DNA from 4 places in the Blautia sp. HA8986 genome. Region 1 is predicted to be linked to each of the others. Evidence: riboswitches for the same ligand, from Rfam matches in the RefSeq annotation. Region 1 holds a riboswitch; each other region holds the start of a gene.
The links. A riboswitch is a leader RNA that binds a small molecule or an ion and turns the genes downstream of it on or off. The one in region 1 is predicted to bind cyclic di-GMP.

Region 1 (3,218 bases):
ACTTTCCATGAAGGTGGCGATCCTGTAAAAGAAGCGAAAGTAAACTGGGTGACAGCAAGAAGAGCGATTCTCCGAAGCCCGATCCAGAGAATCGGTTACGGCGGTTATCTGAAGCTGGCTCTGGAGTTCCCGGATTTTGTACAGTATATTAAAGAAGTCTGCCAGGAATTCCGTGTGCTTTATGACAATATCCGGGGAACAACACCTTACTGCGTGAAACGTGTGGCAGTCCTGAACTGCTGGGGAAAAATGCGCTCCTGGGGTAACCATATGGTACATCATGCAATCTATTACAAGCAGAATTATTCGTATTTCGGAATTATCGAGGCCTTAAGCGGTGCACCATTTGATGTTTCTTTTATCAGTTTTGACGATATCCGTGAGAACAAAGATATTTTAAAAGATTTCGATGTGATCATCAATGTGGGAGACGCGGACACTGCACAGTCCGGCGGAGCGAACTGGGCTGATCCTGAGATCCTTACAGCTGTGAGAAAATTTGTTTATAATGGCGGCGGTTTCATTGGTGTAGGGGAACCGGCTGCTCATCAGTGGCAGGGAAAATTCTTCCAGCTGGATGATATTTTAGGTGTGGAGGAAGAACGAGGATTTAATCTCAACACAGATAAGTATAACTGGGAAGAGCATAAGAACCATTTTATCCTGGAAGATACAGACGGAACTGTAGATTTTGGCGAAGGAAAAAAGAATATTTTTGCACTGCCTGAGACAGAAATCCTGATCCAGAAAGACCAGGAGGTGCAGATGGCAGTAAAAACATTTGGAAAAGGACGCGGCGTTTATATCAGCGGACTTCCTTACAGCTTCTGCAACAGCCGTGTCCTTTACAGGGCGGTGCTCTGGTCTGCGGCGGCAGAGGAGGAACTTCACTGCTGGTTTTCTTCCAATTACAATGTGGAAGTGCACGCTTATGTAGAAAATGGTAAATACTGTGTGGTAAACAACACTTATGAGCCACAGGATACTGTTGTTTACACAGGCGATGGAAGCAGCTTTGACCTTCATCTGGAGGCCAATGAGATCCGTTGGTATCAGATTTAAAAAAGCAGCTCAGATAAATCAGGAAGAGCTGTTGACAGTGCCTGTAAGTAAGGGTATAATAGTACAGATCTAAGAAAAGAATATATGGGCAAAGCAGTTGAAAAGCTGTGACGCAAAGCTATAGGGCCTTTAAAATGGCAGCCAGTTGCAGGGATTAGAAACAGGGAACGGTATAGTTGCATGTCTATATCCTGACCCTGTTTTTTTTAGTGTGTAAAAATACGTGAGAGTATATGCCCGTGCGTCATGGATCAAACTCGGGAAAACTGCTGCAGTTGGGAATACGGAGTGAATGATTGATGAATACGGAGTTGTTTAAAGGAGAAAAATTATATTCGTCTGGTGATTTTAAGCTTTGCAGGGAGTCATATGCTGCCATAAGTATTGCCCTTGAAGATAATCAGGCGGTAGGCATTATAGCCGGTTATTATGACGAGGATCTTACCATAGCATATGTGAGTGAATTTTTTCTGCATAATCTGGGATACGGTTATGAAGAATTTATGGAAGTGGTTTCGGGATCACTGAAAAATGTATTCTGTGGTGAGAATGATGATTTTATTCGGAATGAGCGTTTGGTGAAGATTCATGGTTCAGAGGATGTAAAGATGCTGAATAAAGAAGGAGCACCTGTGAAAATACGTGCCTATAAAACAGATTCCTTTGACAATGAGGGAACACCGCTCTGGATTTTGTCTGCTCATATTGATGAGATGCAGGAAAACATGCAGCTGGTCAACCAGGTCATAAGCTCAGGCTTCTGGTCTGTGAAATGTGATCAGCATGGAAAACCCACAGATGTTTTTTTTAGTTATGAATTTCGAAAAATGCTGGGATACCACAATATACTGGATTTTCCCGACAGCCTGGAAACCTGGCAAGCAGGAGTCCATCCCGGTGATATTGAAATGGTTGACAGGGCTTTTTATGATGCTTTTCGGGATTGTACAGACGAGACAAAATATGATGTGGAATACCGGATGCGTCTGGCAGACGGCAGTTATCAGTGGTTCAGGGACAAGGGCGAAGTCAGCCGCTGTGCGGATGGAACCGCTTTTCATATGGTGGGAATTTTTGTAAATATTGATAAAGAGAAAAAAGCAGCGCAGTACACTAGGAGAGCAGATGCTTTTCACCGCGCATACACGAAAGCCAACCTCTGTGAATATTATGTGGATCTTAAAGAAAACAGTTTTGATTCCATGAAAATGGAGGGAGAGCTGGCAGGAATGTTCGAGAAAAACATCACATGGGATGAGATGATCGGTCGTTTCACGGATACTTATGTGGTTTGGGAAGACCGTGAAATGATGAAACAATTTTATGATCGGGCTTATATTGCCAGGAAGCTGGAAGAGGGAAGCGAAGAAATCAATCTGGAGTGCAGGATCCTGATGAACGGAAATATGCGCTGGATACGAAATGTGATCATCCGGGACTCTGCCGGGGATACGCCCCGTTATGCGTTGGGTTTTGTAAGTGATGTCACAGAAGTAAAAAGAAAAGAAGAAAATCTTAAGGAAATAACCAACCAGAACAGGATCATGAATCAGCTGATTAAAGGTACGGTGAAGCTTGTTGACTGTTATGTAGCATGTGATCTGGAACGGGATATTTATCATTTTTACAGTCAGAATATGAATGACTCTGCATGTAAACCGGAGGGAAAATATTGCGAATTTGTAGAGTATATGGCATCCAGATTTAAGACCGTTTCCGGTAATCTTACCCTGAAGCAGGCTTTTTCAGTGGAAAATATACGGAAAATGCTGAAAGGGCCGGATGATATTTACCGTTTTGAATATTGTACCAGGGATGAGAAACAGTTTAAATCTATTGCAATCTCTCCACTTACATGGAAAGAGGGAAAGGCAGAGGAAGTACTGCTCATGGCTCAGGATACTACAGAAGAGAAGCTTGTGGAGATCTAGTCCCGCAGTTACGTGGCCGAATCGTGAAGATTCTGTGAAATCAGCTGCCACCATTGACAGAAGAAAAAGACAATAATATAATTAAACCTATCGCAAAAGTAGGATATAAAAGCTGTTACAGTAGAAGATATGATCTATTGTAACAGTTTTTTGTCTGGAAAATTTTATGAGAAAGGACGTAAAACAGTGAAACATACGGTTGTTTATATTGACGGCATGACCTGC
Region 2 (3,218 bases), 230 kb from region 1:
GGCGAAGAATAAAGAAGTGGAAAAAGCAGGAGAAATAGATGAAGAGATATGCTATGATAGAATCATAACCTGACGTGATGAAGGGGGAAAGCAAATGGATGTAGCTACTATGGTTGCAATCAATAATCTGAACATGATCAATATGATGACTATGCTGCAGGAAGCAAACAATATCGTGATCATGAATGAAAATGGAAAGGAATGGAAAGATATGGACGGATCATTATTAGAGCAGTATATGGGAAGAGAATGTGTGGTAAGCCTGTTTAACGAGGTCGGCGCGATCAAAGGAAAGCTGATGGCAGCAGATGCCCAGTGGGTGCAAGTAGATACTGTAAAGAAAGGAACACAGCTGATCAACCGGAATATGATCCGTAATATTACGTTTGATAAATGTGGAGGTGGATGGAGATGAATTTCTCTATTACAAACTGCCGAAGATTACCATTGTGCTCATAAAAAGAACCACAGCAGACAGGAAGGGATCGTTAATATAATGTGAGATAAAGAATGGTATGCAAAACGTGATCCAAAAACAGACGAACTTATGAAAATCGCAAAGATATATGTGACTGTATATTATGCGGAAAAAGGTGAACAGAAGCTGCATCATTTTAAGAAGTCAATGGATATTGGAAATGGACATGGCGGTATTGTGAGTCAGTTGAAGCATGATAATGAAATGAAGCTTACAGATGAGTGTTGGATCAATTACCAGAAAGGCAAAGGAAATGAAGAGTTCCAAAAGTATATGGAAGATTTGACAGACATGCAGAATCATGTGCTTCCGTATCTGCAGAGCTTTTGTAACCTGGAAGAAAAAGGTGTGAAGGAGAGAAGAGAACTGCAGATAGCAGAAAGAAATGAAGGAAGAGCAGATGAGTGGGGAACAAGCACCGAAGCGAATGCTGTGGTTAAGGATGTGGGAAAAGAAGATAGAAAACTGACACAGCAGAAGCAGGCGGTAGCTGGAAAAGATAAGACGGAGAGAGGGACTGATCGGGGTGTAAGGACGGTGTAGAATAAGCATAACGAGTCGGAGGTCACAAGCGAAAATGACTTTTGCGGAAACGAAAGTATCTTTATATTTTTTATCCGTATACTTCCTATAATGGGAATGAATACTTGCAAAATTGATTGCTAATATTTTTTCATTATTACAGGTACAATAAGAACATGTAATAGCGGAAATGAGGTATAGTTACTTGCAGGTAGAGAAGTATATTGCGGATAAAATAACATCTTTATGTGAAAAGCGTGATATCAGTAAATACAGATTATCGCAACTGTCTGGAATTTCCCAGTCGTCACTGGGAAGGATCATGGCGCAGAAAAACCTGCCGTCGCTGATCACACTTGAAAAAATATGTGCAGCTTTGGGCGTGACATTATCGCAGTTTTTTCAGGAAGGTAATTCAGAGAATCTGACAGAAGAGCAGGAAGAAGTTTTAAGGATATGGAACGATCTGAATACAAATGAGCAGGAAACAGTGATGTCAATGCTGCGTGGACTTCGGAAGTAGGAGAACGGTTCGATGTATATATCGGCTGTTCTTTTTTTTGTTTTTGAACGTTAAAACGGTAATTTTTTTCTTGTGCATAGTAGAACGTTAAAGTATAATAAAATTAGTTTTTTTTGGCATAAGTTTAAAAGCTATATCTATAATAAGGAAATCGGCAAACCAGATGAAAGTCTGGGACGCAAAGCTACAGGGCCTGTAAAATGGCAGCCAGTTGCATAAAATGAGGTGCACTGTCTGTCTGACGGTGCTTTTTTACGGTGTTATTTCATAGGCGTAACAATAATGATTTTATCAGGAAAGAATGAGGAAAATAAAAGTATGAAAAAGGCAAAACGTTGTCTGATTGCAGTGGTGTCAGGTGTACTTGTAGCATCTGCTGTCTTGTCTGGATGTGGACAGTCAAAGAAAGAAGTATCTAAAAATGATGATCATCTTACCGTTTATCTGTGGGAAAATCGTTTGATGAAAAATATTGCACCCTATATCCATGAACAGTTTCCTGATCAGGATATTGAATTTATTATTGGTAACAATGATACCGATTTATACAGTTATTTTAAAGAACATGATGAATTACCGGATATCATAACAGTACGTCGATTCTCTGGAACAGATGCACAGGACTTACAGCCTTATCTTATGGATTTTGCTTCTTATGATGTTGTTTCCAAGTATTATTCTTATGCGGTGCAATATTATAAGAATGAGGAGGATGAAATCCAGTGGCTGCCAATCTGTGGTATTCCGCAGACGATCATTGCCAACAAAACACTGTTTGATCAGTATGGCGTAAAGATTCCAGAAAATTATGAGGAATATGTACAGGCCTGTCAGCAGTTTTATGATAATGGCATAAAACCGTATTCCATGGATCTTGGTGAAGACTGGTCTAATAATGAGATCATCCAGGCGGCGGCAATCGGTGAGTTCACAAGCCTGGATGGTATTGAATGGCGAAACGGTGCAGAGACTGCATCGGATGAAGTAAAGTTTGATGATGCATTATGGAAACGTATTTTTTCAGAAACCAGCCAGTTTCTGAAAGACTCGCACTTTGGTAAAGAAGATATCAATATTGACGTCGATACAGGAATCCAGATGTTTGTCGAGGGAAAATCAGCAATGTTTCATGGACATCCGACGGTTATGCAGCAGCTGCAGAAACAGATGGATGCGGAGCTGACCCGTATTCCTTATTTTTCACAGACATCGGATGAATCCTATGTGTACATGACTCCGTCCTTAAACATTGCATTTAACAAAAACCTGGAAAAAGACCGGGAGAAACTGGATACTGCACTGGATGTGCTGGATTGTATGATTTCAGAAGAGGGGCAAAAACTGATTGCGGATGGAAGCGGTGTTATTTCATTGAATACAGATGTTCCAACCATGATGCAGGATGTGCCTGGACTGGAAGAGGAAATTAACAATAATGCTGTTTATATCCGATATTCCGCTCAAAAATCATTTGATGCAAGTCTTGAGGCTGTTCACGGATTACTGTCAGGGGAAATGGATGAAACACAGGCTTATGATACTTTGCGCAGTGTAATGAATCGTAAAGATCCAGAAGAAAAAGCAACGGTGAATTTTGAAAATGAATATTCCATTTCACTGAACGATAGAAATGGCCGTGATGCAGCATCTTCCATTTTAACTACGATCAGAGAAGAAAATGATGCACAGCTGGCT
Region 3 (3,218 bases), 1.1 Mb from region 1:
ATCTGTACCTGTCATTTTTCAGATCACAGACAGCAAAACGGTCAACCAGACGCACCATACTCTGGATCAGCTGTTCCTTGTTAGCATTATCAGAAGCCATTTTTTGCAGCTTTATATTTTCTTCCTTTGCCTCTGTAATATCTCTGAGGAAAATCATGGCATATTCAGAATCTTCTATTTCACCACGCATGATCACATTGCGTACCCAGCGTTCTTTTCCGTTCAGTATGATACGGCATTCCAAACTCAGCTCCGTCTCCAGACCCTTTAATTTTTCTGCGATATAAGAACGATTATAGAAATCTGTTACTGCCTTTTTGTTCTCATCTATAACATAATATTCTACAAAATGACTGATAAGTTCATCCCAGGTATGGCTTTTTTCAAATGCAGTCATCAAAGAAGCTTCCACCTTAAAGGTATCAAAAGAATTTTTTTCCAGATTTACATAATATTCGCATAAATTCGACTTTGTAAAAGCACGGTGAAGGGCAGCTAACTTCTGTTCCTGTATAATTCTTTTTTTCTCTGTATCGATATTAACAAAAATTCCCGCAATCCTGTTGGCCGTACCATCCACGCGGCGTATCACTTCTGCTGATGCACGAAACCACTGATATCTGTTATCCTTCATTCTGAGACGGTATTCTACATTATATTTTATCTGATTGGTCCTATCTGCAATCGCTGAATAAAGCTGATTCATCACCCTTTCTTTATCCTGCGGGTGCAAAAGCTCTGACCAGGAATCAAGTTTATTCGGAAAATCCAGAATATCTTGATAGCCCAGCATTCTTCGAAAAGCATGACTCCAGCTTACATCAACGATTTTGCCGTTTTCGTCACAATCAAAATACCAGTGTCCGGAACAGATTGCTCCGTTTATCAGGGTCAGATTCTCATATTCCCAGTTAACCTGTACAGACATCGCCCAGATTTCCTGACCATTCTTATCTGTTGTATTCTCCTTATAAAGATACACATTGATCGGAGATCCGTCTGCTGTAAGAATCCGCCCTTCTCCTCTCCCTTTGATAAAGGGGAAACGTTCTTCATCCAGAAAGCTGACATTTTCACCGTAAAAAAGATTCTTAAGGGAACCTTTTGTCTGCTTCATAAAAGACTCATATGTATAACCAATATTATATAACAACAGTTCACTTACTGACAAAATAGTCAGCTCTGAATCAAAATAGCCCGTGATCGTGCCTACTCCACCATTATTTACTATTGTTTTCTGAAGTGCCTCAAATACATTATCTCCAAGTGCTGTCATGTTTGAAGAATATATTTTATCTTCATAGTTCCTTATACAACTCATTTCTTAGAAATTCTCCCCCATCTTATGCTATTGCTATCCTGATCCATTCTGCTTTTCATTAATTCCAGCCACGAAAAAAAGGCACCTGTCAGATAAGTCTGCAGGTGCCCTTGCTATGTTTTTTCTAAATCATCACATATTTATATAGCATAAAAAATGCTGGCATTTCTCTTTATCACATCTTTATTCATATAAAAACAGTGGCAACCGGCTGACATGGTCAATTTCTCTGACTTTAGTCCCATTTGGCTTTGCGTCACGGCTTTTCAACCGTTTTGCTCTTTATTATTTTATTTTCTTTGATAAGAATAATACCATAAGTTTACCACGTCAATATATCCCTTTAAATTTTATTAAAATTCCAAGTATTTCTTCTCTCATCGTCCGGTAAGTCTCCGTTGATCTATACAGTTCTGATAGCTGCAGCCACATGATCAGTCAAAATCTCTGGTAATGTTCGTAAGCCACTTATTTCTGAAATAGTGGATGAATACCACAGGCATTTTTTCGAACTCATCCAGAGTCATTATAAAATATACCCAGACAGGCGGCAGTTTTAAAACATATGCTGCAAGGAAAGTAAGAGGAACTGCAACAAGCCACATAAATATGGAATCCACGATCATTCCAAACCTGGAATCACCACCGCCTCTGAAACAGCCGCATATAAGACAGGTATTGATACCCTCTCCCACAAGACGCCAGGTGGTCATAACTATAAAAATGCCAAGATAATAAATGGCTGTCTCTGTCAGTTTATCCCGGTAGAAATCAAGTATCATAGGACGGACTGCCAAAATAATGGCACATCCGATCAGACTTACAATAATTGTTATTATCAGCATACGTTTCCCATATTCTCTTGCTGTATCCTTATGGTCTTTACCAAGCTCCTGGCTGATAATAATGGTAGTAGCGTTGGCAAAGCCGCGACAGGCGATAGCACCAATATTTACCACCATAACAGCAACGGCATTTGCGGCAACCATATCATCACCAATGTGGCCAAGAATCGCTGCAAATGCTGAGCTGGCAAAGCTCCAGACAACATCATTTATTACAGCCGGAGAGGCAATTTTCATAAAGTCCCGAAACAGAATACCAGATTTTGCAAAGAAATATTTTATCCGGAATCTGACATCGGAGCTGTTTAATGAATAGATGAGACAAATCAATACCTCTGCGATTCTGGCAATAACAGTACCAAGAGCAACACCTGTAACGCCAAGCTTTGGAAGTCCAAACAATCCAAAGATAAAGGAGGCATTACAAAGCACATTGACACAAAGAGATACAATGTATGTAACAGAAGGTATCATTATTTTTCCGACACTTCGAAGAGCACTCATAAAAACCTGAGAGAATCCCATAAACATAAAGGAAAATGAGATTACCTTCAAATATTCACTGCCGGCAGCAATAGTATCCGGACTGTTTGTGAAAATCTTCATAATCGTAGTCGGCATGGAAAAGGAGATAACGAAAAATACAAGAGAAACGATCAGCGAGATTCTCTCTGCCAGGCCGAGAATCTTTTCTACTGTCTTTTTATCCCCCTTTCCCCAGTACTGGGCACATAAAACCGAGGTACCTGTGGCCATGCCGTAATATAAACAGAAAAGAATAAATGTATACTGGTTGGCAAGGGACGAAGCCGACATGGCAGTCTGGCTTACATATCCCAGCATTACGGTATCAGCAACATTTACCAGTGTTCCGATCAGATTTTGAATCATGATCGGAAATGCTAATTTTGATGCATATTTCAAGAAATCTTTTTTATTTAACATACAACAGTTCTTCCTTAGTTCTTAGAATTTATAATCCTGTGGCATATCTGACAAAATGCCTGACTGACTCATCTTTCGCAGGCAATCCGTCCATATCGAAGTCCTCA
Region 4 (3,218 bases), 900 kb from region 1:
AGTCCGTATGGCAGCAGGAGCAGGCGTCAATCTGCAGATCAGCAATTCCTACAGCGGAACATATGGTTCGGCAGCAGTTCTGGACAGTTTTTCCGGAAGACTGAATCCTGTATCCACCAACCGGATCAGCGGCGGCTTCCAGAAAGTTCTGGGATTTACCAATGGAACCGAGAATCAGTCCAATCTGGTAGCAAGTCTCTTTGGAAAGGGAGATTACAGTGATTATTACAATACCAGCCTTTTTCTGAAAACAAACGGCGATCCTACCGATATTTACATAGCAGACATCGGCTTTGAGGACAGCGATTCGAAGAATCCAATCTCATCTGCGATCCGGGTCGGTTTTGTAGTACATAAAGTTGGAAAAAAACAGCCATCACAGGGTGAATACATTTTTGCCATAAGTGATAAGAAAAACCCGCAGGCAGAATACAATACAGCTAAAGGAAAAGAAGGTGATGTGCTGGATTGCACGAAGACAGACGGAAAATTAAAACCAGTAGCAGTGACTTATCCATATATTTATGCTACTACTTATACCGATCAGAATAGTCAAAACTGGATAGCCACGAAGGTTGGAAAGAACTATGAAGTTTCATCTGGCACACAAAAAATTGCTTCTTCCGTAGGGTATGATGGCGTAAAAATGCGTGTTTATATCTGGATGGAAGGTACCGATGCTGATTGTGTCAATAATGCAGCAGCAGAAGACCCGGCAACTTATAACGTAAATGTAAAACTGGCAGGTATTTCTGCTGAATAAGACAGCAAATATAAATTGAAAGGTCATGGCAGAGCCATGGCTTTTCTTTTATCCTAAATATGCGAAAAAAACAGGATATCATATGGGAGCAAAGTACGCTAATAACAAAGCAAATACAAGCAATAAAAATGGAATTCCCTAAACCAGAACTCCACTTTATATTATTTCTTCAATAATATCTTCATATAAAAAAATATCTCCCCTGGGGCACATCGTTGAGAGGTGCGGGGAGTCCTGTTAATATTACTATATGTATAACAGATAATAATATCAATGTGCAAAATAGCCAAAATTCATCCTAATCCCTGACAATGCAACCTGGCATACGCAAAATACACGGATTTTCTATCCAACATTATTGACGTATGAAAAACTTCATGGTATTTTATTTTTGATAAAAATGGAAATTATTTCAAGGCAAACCTGCTGAAAGGCAGGGCCGCAAAGCCAGAAGGGGCTAAAATCAGTGTGATGTTAAAGAAATATAGTAGGGACGCTGGCAGGTTTTGGAAGGTGTCCTTTTTTGTATGCAAAAATGGATAAGAAAACTGGCAGGGATAGGTTCTCTGTATATAGATAAAAGCAGGATAACGAAGCATGAAACAGAGTGAGGATTTTTATAAAATGGGAAATTATGAAGACAAAATATATTTTTTAAGTGAGACTGTACCGGGACAGACACAGGCCATGTCACAGGCAGTACAGAAAACACTGGAAAATAATGGCGGGGTAGGCATAATGACAGGATATTATGACCAAAACCTGTCTGTTTTATCTGTGAGCAATCTGCTGTTACATAGTACAGGATATACATTCGACTCTTTTATGAAGCAGACAAACGGCTCATTGAAAAATTTCTTTTATGGAGAGGAAGATATACTGGATCGAGATCGTTTTTTGCAGCTTCACGGAGCAGGGGAATCACAGATCCTTACAGCAGACGGTACAGTGAATAATGTACGGCTTTATAAAGAAGATGCGACAGATGAGGCGGGCAGACAGATCTGGGTTATGTCCGTACAGGTCAACTGGGATCATGTAAATCTGGCACTGCTCAATGAGGCTATCTGTTCCGGCTTCTGGTATTTTGACTGTGACGAAAACAGTGAGATTGTGAATGCAAACTGGAGTCATGAATTCCGAAAAATGCTTGGCTATCATGACACTCTGGACTTTCCGAATAAACTGGAATCCTGGTCAGATCTTCTGCATCCACAGGATAAAGAAAGAGTAATGGTGCAGCTTCAGGCGGCAATTAAGGATAAGACGAACCAGATAAAATACCAGGTAGAGTATCGTATGAGAATGAAGGATAATCAATACCAGTGGTTTCGGGCATCGGCAGAAGTAATACGCCGTCTGGATGGTTCTGCCAGCAGGATTGCCGGGATTTTTATTAACATTGATGGGGAGAAAAAAGAAATCATGCAGGCACAAAAATTTGCTGCTTTCCACCGAGCTTTTACGAAAGCAGATCTGTGCGAGTATTATGTGAATCTGGAAGCGAATACTTTTGATACCTTTAAGGTTGAAACATCCCTGATGACAGTCTTTGAACAGAGTCATACATGGGATGAATTGATCCGGCATTTTGTGGATTCCTATGTTGTGGAGAAAGATAAGAAGGCGGTATCCTCTTTTTACGACCGTGGTTATATTGCAGAAAGGCTGAAGGGTCTGGAAACCGAATTGGCTTTGGAGTGCCGTATCACTCTGAATGGAGAAGAACGATGGGTCCGTAATGTGATCATACGCGGCGAGATAGAGGATTCAGAATATGCCATGATCTTTCTGCGGGATATCACAGAGACAAAGGTGGAGAGTGCACGGCATCTGCAGATGGCAGCGGATAATGCTTCCATGGAGCAGCTGATCCAGAGTATTGTGCGTCTGGTTGACCGTTTTGTTGTCTGTGATCTGGAAAATGACAGATATGAATTCTACAATCTGAATGGACAGATGATATATAAACCTCTGGGATTTTATCATGATTTTCAGATGCAGGTTCTTGAAAAATATAAGACACTGGAACCATTGGAAGCTATAGATATCCTGATAGCCCCGGATAATATTCGGAAAAAACTGAAAAGTGAAAATGATATTTATAAGTTTGAGTATTGCAGCCAGGATGAAAAGACTTATAAGATCGCTTCTTACATACCCCTGGAATGGGAGGATGGAAAACTGGTAAAAGTATTGCTGGCATCCATGGATGTGACACAGGAGAAAAAAGCAGAGATTGAATCCCGTCAGGCACTGAAAGAGGCTTACTGTTCTGCAGAAAATGCTAATCGTGCGAAAACAGAATTCCTTTCCAATATGTCCCATGATATCAGGACACCGATGAACGCTATTGTCGGTCTGACAGCGATCGCAGGAGCAAATATTGAGAGTCAGGACAGAGTTATTGAATGTCTCAGCAAGATTACAGAATCAAGCCGCCATCTGCTGGGGC

Region 2: another riboswitch for cyclic di-GMP. It lies ahead of AC04Q4_RS07510 (extracellular solute-binding protein); the one in region 1 lies ahead of AC04Q4_RS06470 (PAS domain-containing protein).
Region 3: another riboswitch for cyclic di-GMP. It lies ahead of AC04Q4_RS11595 (response regulator); the one in region 1 lies ahead of AC04Q4_RS06470 (PAS domain-containing protein).
Region 4: another riboswitch for cyclic di-GMP. It lies ahead of AC04Q4_RS10610 (response regulator); the one in region 1 lies ahead of AC04Q4_RS06470 (PAS domain-containing protein).

The regions. Positions count from the first base shown of each region.
Region 1 covers NZ_JBWLUQ010000001.1:1,378,527-1,381,744, reverse strand. Annotated here, with positions in the region: gene gnpA (1,3-beta-galactosyl-N-acetylhexosamine phosphorylase) at 1-1,062, shown strand, start outside; cyclic di-GMP riboswitch class I at 1,140-1,215, shown strand; gene AC04Q4_RS06470 (PAS domain-containing protein) at 1,362-2,993, shown strand; gene AC04Q4_RS06465 (urease accessory protein UreH domain-containing protein) at 3,180-3,218, shown strand, end outside.
Region 2 covers NZ_JBWLUQ010000001.1:1,606,920-1,610,137, reverse strand. Annotated here, with positions in the region: gene AC04Q4_RS07525 (hypothetical protein) at 95-415, shown strand; gene AC04Q4_RS07520 (hypothetical protein) at 548-1,021, shown strand; gene AC04Q4_RS07515 (helix-turn-helix domain-containing protein) at 1,191-1,523, shown strand; cyclic di-GMP riboswitch class I at 1,667-1,742, shown strand; gene AC04Q4_RS07510 (extracellular solute-binding protein) at 1,842-3,218, shown strand, end outside.
Region 3 covers NZ_JBWLUQ010000001.1:2,503,552-2,506,769, forward strand. Annotated here, with positions in the region: gene AC04Q4_RS11595 (response regulator) at 1-1,312, opposite strand, end outside; cyclic di-GMP riboswitch class I at 1,521-1,611, opposite strand; gene AC04Q4_RS11600 (MATE family efflux transporter) at 1,756-3,111, opposite strand.
Region 4 covers NZ_JBWLUQ010000001.1:2,279,781-2,282,998, reverse strand. Annotated here, with positions in the region: gene AC04Q4_RS10615 (hypothetical protein) at 1-763, shown strand, start outside; cyclic di-GMP riboswitch class I at 1,170-1,275, shown strand; gene AC04Q4_RS10610 (response regulator) at 1,388-3,218, shown strand, end outside.